2 regions of the Marinobacter salinisoli genome follow, and region 2 is predicted to be linked to the other one. Evidence: riboswitches for the same ligand, from Rfam matches in the RefSeq annotation. Region 2 holds a riboswitch; the other holds the start of a gene.
What was found. Region 2 has a riboswitch for thiamine pyrophosphate ahead of thiC (phosphomethylpyrimidine synthase ThiC). Riboswitches for the same ligand answer to the same signal wherever they lie in the genome.

Region 1 (4,210 bases), 1.3 Mb from region 2:
TGACGCCAAAGTCTCCCAGGGACAGCCCCACACCATAGGCAAGACTCAGTGCCAGGGGGCGACGCAGGCGGGGCCAGTACAGCTGTTGCCAGCGATACCAGCCACGGATATTCAGTTGGTCAGCCTGTCGCAGGGTCATGGGGTCTATGGCGTTGAGCGGGCCCCGGATAAGCTGAAGCACGAATGGAAGTGCCATTAATGCATTGATCAGTGCTACCAGAGCGAGGCCCTCGGTGCTCATGCCCAGTTTCGGCCGAAGGGCCAGGAACAGGCCAGTGCCGAGAACTAGCGGGGGAACAAACAGGGGCAGGTGGGCCAGGGTCGCCGGAAGGCGGGCCAATACAGGGCTGACGGAAACCCGGTAGGCCCCCAGTATTAGAAGCGCTGCGATTACAGAGATCAGTCCAGCGGGTAGCGCAATCAACAGACTTCGAAGGGTGGCCTTGAGTAACACTGAGTCCTGTAAGGGGCTCAGGGCGCCAGCAACGCCGGGCACGCCTTTCAGGGTCACAAAGATCAATGGCAGCAACAGGAAAAGCGTGAATCCGGCGATCAGCAAATAATCTCCGAAGCGGCCCGGGCCCACACTGTCTTTGCGCCTGGGCGCCATCGCGAGGTGCCGGGCAGGAACCAGCGCGCTATCCATGCCGCGACGCACAGCCAGATACCAGAGTGAGCCGCAAATCAGCATCTGTACGATGGCGAGCATGGCAGCTCGTGAGAAATCAAATTCGAACCGCAACGCCTGGTAGATCGCCACCTCAAGCGTTGTCGAACCGGGCCCGCCGCCCAGTGTCATGACAATGGCGAAGCTGGTAAAGCAGAGGGTAAACACCAATGTCGCCAACCCCGGAAGAATGGCTTTCACTGCCGGCCATTCCAGCGAACGCCAGAGCCAGATGTTACCCAGCCCCAGTTGGCTGGCGATGCGTCGCTGAGGCTCGGGAACGCTCTCAAGGGCGACAAGGAAGATCCGGGCTGCCAGGGGCGCATTGAAGAACACATGGGCGAGCACGATGCCGTTCAGCCCATAGAGATTCCAGATTTGTTGACCATGGACAGGAAAAAGCCAGCCCGTGAGCCATCCTTGACGGCCATAAATTCCAACCAGGCCGGATACCGCCACAATGGTGGGAATCACCAGGCTTAACTCCATCAGCCGAAGCAGCAGTGAGCGTCCCGGGAAGGCGCGATGCCGGTCCAGCGCACGCGCCAGAGGAATCGCCAGAAGAATACTGAACAGCGTAGAGAGGGTCGCTTGCCATATGCTGAAGCTCACCACGTTACGCAGGTAAGGGCTGGTCCAGAGATCTCGGAACGGCAAATCCGCTGATTGCCAGAGCAGGGCACCGACCCCGACAGAGGCGACGCACAGTATGCCCGCCGCCAGCACGATGCCAGGCCATCGCAGCCAACGGGGGTTACTCAGCGGGGGATGGACGGGCCGCTCCACGTCAAGCAGCCGCGTTTAGCGCGTCATGGCGTTCAGCCATTCATCTACCCAGGCTCGCCGGTTGGCCGATACCGTTGCCGGTGGGAAATACCGGGTGGTTTCGGGCTCTATCAGACGGTCAAATACCTCAGGCATGTCGTCACCGAGGTCGATCGCTGGATACATAACGTTCTTCAGGGGGATGTGATTTTGAAATGCTGGCGTGAGCATGAATGCCAGGAACTCACGGGCCAGGGCCTGCTGATCGCTGTTGGCGACCACGGCCGCGACTTCCACCTGCAGGTAGTGGCCCTCATCGAATTCCGCGGCCTGGTAACGTTCGGTGTTGTCGATGGCCATGTGATAGGCCGGGGAGGTGCTGTACGACAGGATCATCGGAGCTTCCCCGTTCATGAACAGTGAGAAGTAGCCGTCACTCCAGCTCTTTGTTGTCGTCAGGATCTTGCCTTTCAGCGCCTGCCACTTCTCGGGTGCCTGTTCGCCGTAAATATGACGAATCCATAGCAACAGGCCGAGACCGGGCGTGCTGGTGCGCGGGTCCTGAATGATGATTTTAAGATCATCGGGGGCGTCAATAAGGGCTTCCATGCTTTGAGGAGGGCTTGATAGCTGCTCAGTATCATAAACGAACGCAAAGTAGCCCCAGTCGTAGGGCACGAACGTCTCATCTTGCCAATCAATGGGCAGCTCTAACGCTGTCAGATCGGTGTCGTGCGAGTCGAGCAGACCCGTCTTGCGCGCCGCTTCCATGGTCCCGTTATCCAGGCCAAGAACCAGATCAGCCTCGGTAGAATCACCTTCTAATCTCAGGCGCTGCAGAATATCAACGCTGCTGTCCAGTGCCACAAAATTAACAACGCACTGGCACCGGGCTTCGAAGGCTGTTTTTATGGCTGGGCCGGGGCCCCATTCGGCAACGAACGAGGGGTAGGTGTATATGTTCAGCTCGGAAGCGTGGGCTGTAGTGGAGCAGAAGAGTGAGGTCGCAATAATGAAGCTGAGTGCACGAATGGCCATACCAGTTATCCTCTAAACACCGGTGGGGTACGACCATGGTGCCCGGAGTCGGGCATGTTAGCGGCACTCAATCCCTTCGCCGGCATGATCCGGATCAGGTTCCGCGGGTATGGTCTCAGCCCAAGCCTGGCGAAGGTCGGGCACCCCGTTGAGAAAAGCACAGTCTAACATGGGTTTAGGAGGATTAAACGGGCATAAAGCTCAGGTGGTTTTGGCAGGCCAGAACAAAAAGTAACCACTGTCGCCGGCAAATCAAAAAGTTGAAAAAAGTGGTTGACGCACCCGGTCGAATCCGTAGAATACGCCTCCGTTGTCGGCAAGAACCGGCACGCAGAGCGGGAATAGCTCAGTTGGTAGAGCACAACCTTGCCAAGGTTGGGGTCGCGAGTTCGAATCTCGTTTCCCGCTCCAATTTTTCTCCGGCCCACGCCGGGTAGAAATTGATTCAAAAGTCTCTCACAGCCCACCTGAGAGCAGCTAAGCCTTAATCCTTCAGGCTTTTCCCCGGCGCGGTGGCAGAGTGGTTATGCAGCGGACTGCAACTCCGTGTACGCCGGTTCGATTCCGACCCGCGCCTCCAATTTTCCCTGAACACCGACAAGCTCTCCGACTTGCTGACTGAGCCGCTATCAACCTTTCACTGATGGCAAAGCCCATTTGTTCAGCGTACGAATCAGATTGGCTTTGACAACGGGTTTGGCGATGTAATCGTCCATGCCGGCCTCGAGGAACTTGGCCTGGTCTCCCGGCATCGCGTTGGCGGTGAGTGCGACTATAGGCTTGTCTTTGAACCGGGATTCTCCGCGTATTAATCTGGCCGCTTGGAGACCATCCATTTCGGGCATAAAAATGTCCATCAGGATGAGGTCGTAATCCATGGTTTTAGCTAGCTCTAGGGCCTCAAGACCATTCCCGGCAACATCCACCACGTACCCGGTTCCTTCGAGCATGGCGCGAAACACGATTTGGTTGGCCAGTGAATCTTCAGCGAGCAGCACTCGAATAGGGGGGTGACCCATTTCCGCAGGTGTCGCTACGGAATCCGATGACTCTTCTGGCAGCTGGGTTTCTTTTGCCCGAATCTCAAGCGGTAACTCGAATTCGAACTGCGCACCCGATCCCGGACGTGCATGGGCACGGATGCTACCCCCCATCTTTTCAATCAGCCTTCTGCAAATGGCCAGTCCCAGTCCAGTACCTTCGTGTTTTCGAGCGGCGGTTGAATCGAGCTGTGAGAACGGCAGAAAAAGCTTGTCTGCCTGAGCATCGTCGAAACCGACCCCTGTGTCGGTTACCACAAAGCGAAATAACTGCCGACCATTGTCAGATCCAGCTTGGTGAACTGCCAGGGTGATGGAGCCTTTGTCCGTGAATTTAATGCCATTGGAGAGCAAGTTCAGCAAAATCTGCTGTAGGCGGCCGGCATCCCCATTGACGATGACGCTCACGTCTTCTCCGATGTCTTCGATCAACTCAAGACGTTTCTGTAAGGCCTTGGCATTGGAGAGCTTTAGTGTTTTACGGACCACTTCCGCCAGATTGAAATCTCCGAACTCCAGTTCCAGCCGGTTGGCTTCCATCTTCGATAGATCCAGTAACTCGTTGAGAAGGGTCAGGAGATGCTCTGCAGACTCATGGGTTGTGTTGATGTACTGCTGGTCCTTGGGAGTGAGCCTACCGCTGACCTTGATCAGGTTCAGCAGGCCGAGAATGGCGTTCATCGGGGTTCGAAGTTCGTGA
Region 2 (4,210 bases):
TGCCGTGTGGGGAATTCCGGTGTTCTCCGGTCCTCACGTGTTCAATTTCGAGACCATCTACCAGCGTTTGGTGGCAGACCACGGGGTCACCATGGTGTCCGATGCTAATGAGTTGGCTCAGAGCCTGATTGCTCTGGTGGGGCATCCGGAGGCCCGGCGGGCGTCGGGAGAGCGGGCCTTGGCCGTGGTGCAGAAAAACCGGGGTGCGCTGGACAAGGTGGTAAGCGGAATTATCGAGCGCCTGTGAGGGCGGGCGCCTGAGCGGCCCGCCCTGAAGGATCACTGGCTGGGGTCGTCCAGCACTTCAGCGTCATTTGCCAGGGCTTCGATGCCCGGCGCTGTCTCGCTCAGCCAGTTGTTAAGCACGATCAGATCCTGTGGGCTCAATGTGCCAGCGGCCTGTTGCAGGCGCAGGGTATTGACCACGTAATCGTAGCGCGCATTGGCGTAATCCCTGAGTGCCACATAGTAGGCCCGCTCTGCATCCAGTACTTCGACAATATTTCGTGTGCCCACCTCATAGCCGGCGCGTGTCGCATCCAGTGCGCTGCGCCGGGACACGATCGTTTGCTCGAGGGCAGATGCGGTCTCAATGTTGTTGTTGACCGTCAGGAACAGGCTGCGAGTGGTCACGCGAACGTCACGGCGCACCGTGTTCAGGTCCTCTTCTGCCACGGTCAGCAAGGAGCGCTGTTGCCGAACGCCAGCCTGGGTGCCACCGCCGGTGTAGAGGGGCACGTTCAGCGTCAGGCCGATCACGCCCTGCGTTGTGGTGCCATCCCTCTGGGTAAATACGGCGCCGGGATCCTCCAGGCCATCGATGTCGGACTTGCCATAGGAGGCATTCAGGTCAAGGGTGGGATAGTGGCCAGCTTTGGCCGCCTTCAGGTTGGCCTCGCTGGTGTCGAGATCGTAGAGTGCGGACTGAATAGACCAGTTCTGCTCCAGCGCGGTTTTTTCCCAAGCCTTTGGATCCATCGGCTCCGGGCGGGCCAAGGGGAAGTTCTCGCGCAGATTTTCCAGGTCTTCGGCAAATTCACCGGTCAGGCGAGCCAGCTGCTCACGGGCAACGTTCAGCCGGTTTTCCGCGACAATACGGAGGCTGCGGGTGTCATCGAACGTGGCGCGGGCCTCATACACTTCGGTAATCGCGATCAGGCCGACGTCGAAACGCTCCTGTGCCTGCTCATACTGGCGTTGAATCGCCGCTTCGGCGGCCAGGGCTGTGGTTACCGTGTCCTGCGCCAGAAGCACATTAAAATAAGCCGTGGCGACATCCAGGATGAGCTGCTGCTGGGCCAGATTGAACTGGGCCCGCGCCGATTCGGACTGAAACTGGCTGGCATCGTATCGATACCAGGCGTCGGCCCGGAATACGGGTTGGGTCAGGCGGGCACCGTAGCTCAGTTCCTGGTAGCCGGTATCCTGATTCGGGCCATCGACGTCAATGTGGTTGGCTTCGCCAAAGGCGCCGATTTGCGGAAGCAGTGCGCTGCGGGTCACATCGCTGGCGGCTTGCTGTGCTTCGTAGCGGGCCTGTGCGGCGGCTATGCCGGAGTCGTAAGACAGTGCTTTCTCGTAGGTCTCTACCAGATCCATGGAAAAAACGGACTGAGTCGCCATCAGGCCTACCAGTCCGGAAAGCAGTCGTTTCTTCATAGTGTCTCCTGAATACCTGTGCACCAAGGTGTCCCGCGTAAATGCTGTAACTGCCGACAAAAATGGACAAAAAACCAGGGGCAGTCGCCGTGTAGGCATGGGTCGGCCATTATGGACAATAAATGGGCGTAGCTCTACACTTGCAAACGGCACTCATTTTGGGTGTCACACAACCAAGTTTCGCGTCTTGACGGGGTGCTGACCGGATTGCTCTTGATGAAGAGCGGCCTGAAAGTCGGCTGAGATTGCACTGCAGAACCCGCAACCTGATCCGGATAATACCGGCGTAGGAATCAACGACCAGAACGATCATTGGCCGTCGCACTCTCGTGCGCCTGTTCGCTAAACAGGTATCAGTAAGGCCAGGCTCCGTCATACGCGACCAGATGTTCATCTGCCAATGCCGGAGCCACTGATGACAGAACAACCCTCCTTTCTGAAAGATTCTGCCCGTGTCGATTCTGCCGCCGCCGAGCCGCTGCCCAGTTCCCGAAAAGTCTACGTTCAGGGGTCGCGCGCCGATCTCCGGGTGCCGATGCGCGCCATTTGCCAAAGTGTGACGCCCACTGACATGGGGGGCGAGCCGAATCCCGACGTCATGGTCTACGACACCTCTGGCCCCTACACGGATCCCAAGGCCCGGATCGATATCAGGCGAGGGCTTGCGCCGGTCAGGGCGGCCTGGCTCAAAGAGCGTGATGACGTGGAGGAATTGGGCGAGTACACCTCGGAATATACCCGCCGCCGGAATGTCGACCCCCGGCTCGATCCACTGCGTTTTTTTGATGCCCGGAAACCGCTGCGGGCAAAGTCGGGCCGGAACGTCACCCAGATGCACTATGCCCGTCAGGGGGTGATTACGCCTGAGATGGAGTTCGTCGCCATTCGGGAAAATATGAAGCTTCAGGAGGCAAGGGAGCAGGGGCTTCTGACGTCACAGCATCAAGGCCAGTCCTTCGGCGCCTCGCTGCCGGATGAGATTACACCGGCGTTTGTGCGGGACGAGGTTGCGCGCGGGCGCGCCATTATCACCGCCAATATTAATCACCCGGAGGTCGAGCCGATGATCATCGGCCGCAACTTCCTGGTAAAGATCAATGGCAATATCGGCAACTCGGCAGTCAGTTCGTCCATCGAGGAGGAGATCGACAAGCTGACCTGGGGCATCCGTTGGGGCGCCGATACCATCATGGATCTGTCGACCGGCAAGAACATCCATGAGACGCGGGAGTGGATCATCCGCAACTCACCGGTTCCCGTTGGCACGGTGCCAATCTATCAGGCACTGGAGAAAGTGGGCGGTGTGGCAGAGGACCTTACCTGGGAAATCTTTCGCGATACCCTGATCGAACAGGCCGAGCAGGGCGTGGATTATTTCACCATTCATGCTGGGGTGCGGCTTCATCACGTGCCGCTGACCGCCAAGCGGGTCACCGGTATTGTGTCCCGGGGAGGGTCCATCATGGCCAAGTGGTGCCTGGCGCATCATCGGGAAAGCTTCCTTTACGAACACTTCGAAGACATCTGCGAGATCATGAAGGCTTATGACGTGTCCTTCAGTCTCGGCGATGGTCTGCGGCCCGGTTCCGTGGCCGACGCCAATGATGCTGCGCAATTCGGCGAGCTGGAAACCCTCGGGGAGCTGACCAGGATTGCCTGGAAGCACGATGTGCAGGTGATGATAGAGGGGCCGGGGCACGTACCCATGCACCTGATCAAGGCGAACATGGATAAACAGCTGGAATGCTGCGACGAGGCGCCTTTTTACACCCTGGGGCCGCTGGTAACGGACATAGCTCCGGGGTATGACCACATCACCTCCGGTATCGGCGCCGCCATGATTGGCTGGTATGGGTGCGCCATGCTTTGTTACGTCACGCCGAAGGAGCATCTGGGGCTGCCCAACAAGGAAGATGTCAAAACCGGCATCATCACCTACAAGATCGCTGCTCATGCGGCGGATCTGGCCAAAGGGCACCCGGGAGCTCAATTGCGGGACGATGCCCTTTCCAAGGCCCGGTTCGAGTTCCGCTGGGAGGACCAGTTCAATCTGGGGCTGGATCCGGACACGGCCCGCGCGTATCACGATGAAACCATGCCCAAGGAGTCTGCCAAGGTGGCGCATTTCTGCTCCATGTGTGGCCCGAAATTCTGTTCGATGCAGATTTCCCAGGAGGTAAGGGATTATGCCAAGGCCAATGCTCTGGATGAGCGCACGGCCCTGGCAGCCGGAATGCAGGAAAAATCCCGGCAATTCAGAAAGTCCGGAGGCAAGCTGTACGACAAGATCTGAGTGGCCCGTTTTTTTTGGCGCTGGCGGGTGGTTCGGGCTGGCTTGCAATGAGTCAGAATCACCGGCTATTGTTCAAGGTTGGGTTCAGTTGGAGAAAAAATGACCAGTCCGTTTCAGTTCAATGCCAGTGATGTTCATGTTGAAAGGCGGGAGACCGTCTTCCAGGGGTTTTTTCGCCTCGACAAACTCTGGCTTACCCATGCCCGTTTCGATGGGCGCGAAATGCCGGTGTTCACTCGTGAGCTGTTCATCCGCGGG

Region 1: it holds a riboswitch for thiamine pyrophosphate, as region 2 does, so the genes downstream of both, thiB (thiamine ABC transporter substrate binding subunit) here and thiC (phosphomethylpyrimidine synthase ThiC) in region 2, are expected to answer to the same signal.

What each region holds. Positions count from the first base shown of each region.
Region 1 is NZ_CP071247.1:2,722,059-2,726,268, reverse strand. It holds gene thiP (thiamine/thiamine pyrophosphate ABC transporter permease) at 1-1,453, opposite strand, end outside; gene thiB (thiamine ABC transporter substrate binding subunit) at 1,469-2,470, opposite strand; TPP riboswitch at 2,525-2,628, opposite strand; tRNA gene LPB19_RS12360 (tRNA-Gly) at 2,806-2,881, shown strand; tRNA gene LPB19_RS12355 (tRNA-Cys) at 2,977-3,050, shown strand; gene LPB19_RS12350 (ATP-binding protein) at 3,100-4,210, opposite strand, start outside.
Region 2 is NZ_CP071247.1:1,463,887-1,468,096, forward strand. It holds gene waaA (lipid IV(A) 3-deoxy-D-manno-octulosonic acid transferase) at 1-247, shown strand, start outside; gene LPB19_RS06680 (TolC family outer membrane protein) at 280-1,659, opposite strand; TPP riboswitch at 1,841-1,969, shown strand; gene thiC (phosphomethylpyrimidine synthase ThiC) at 2,075-3,952, shown strand; gene LPB19_RS06690 (NUDIX domain-containing protein) at 4,052-4,210, shown strand, end outside.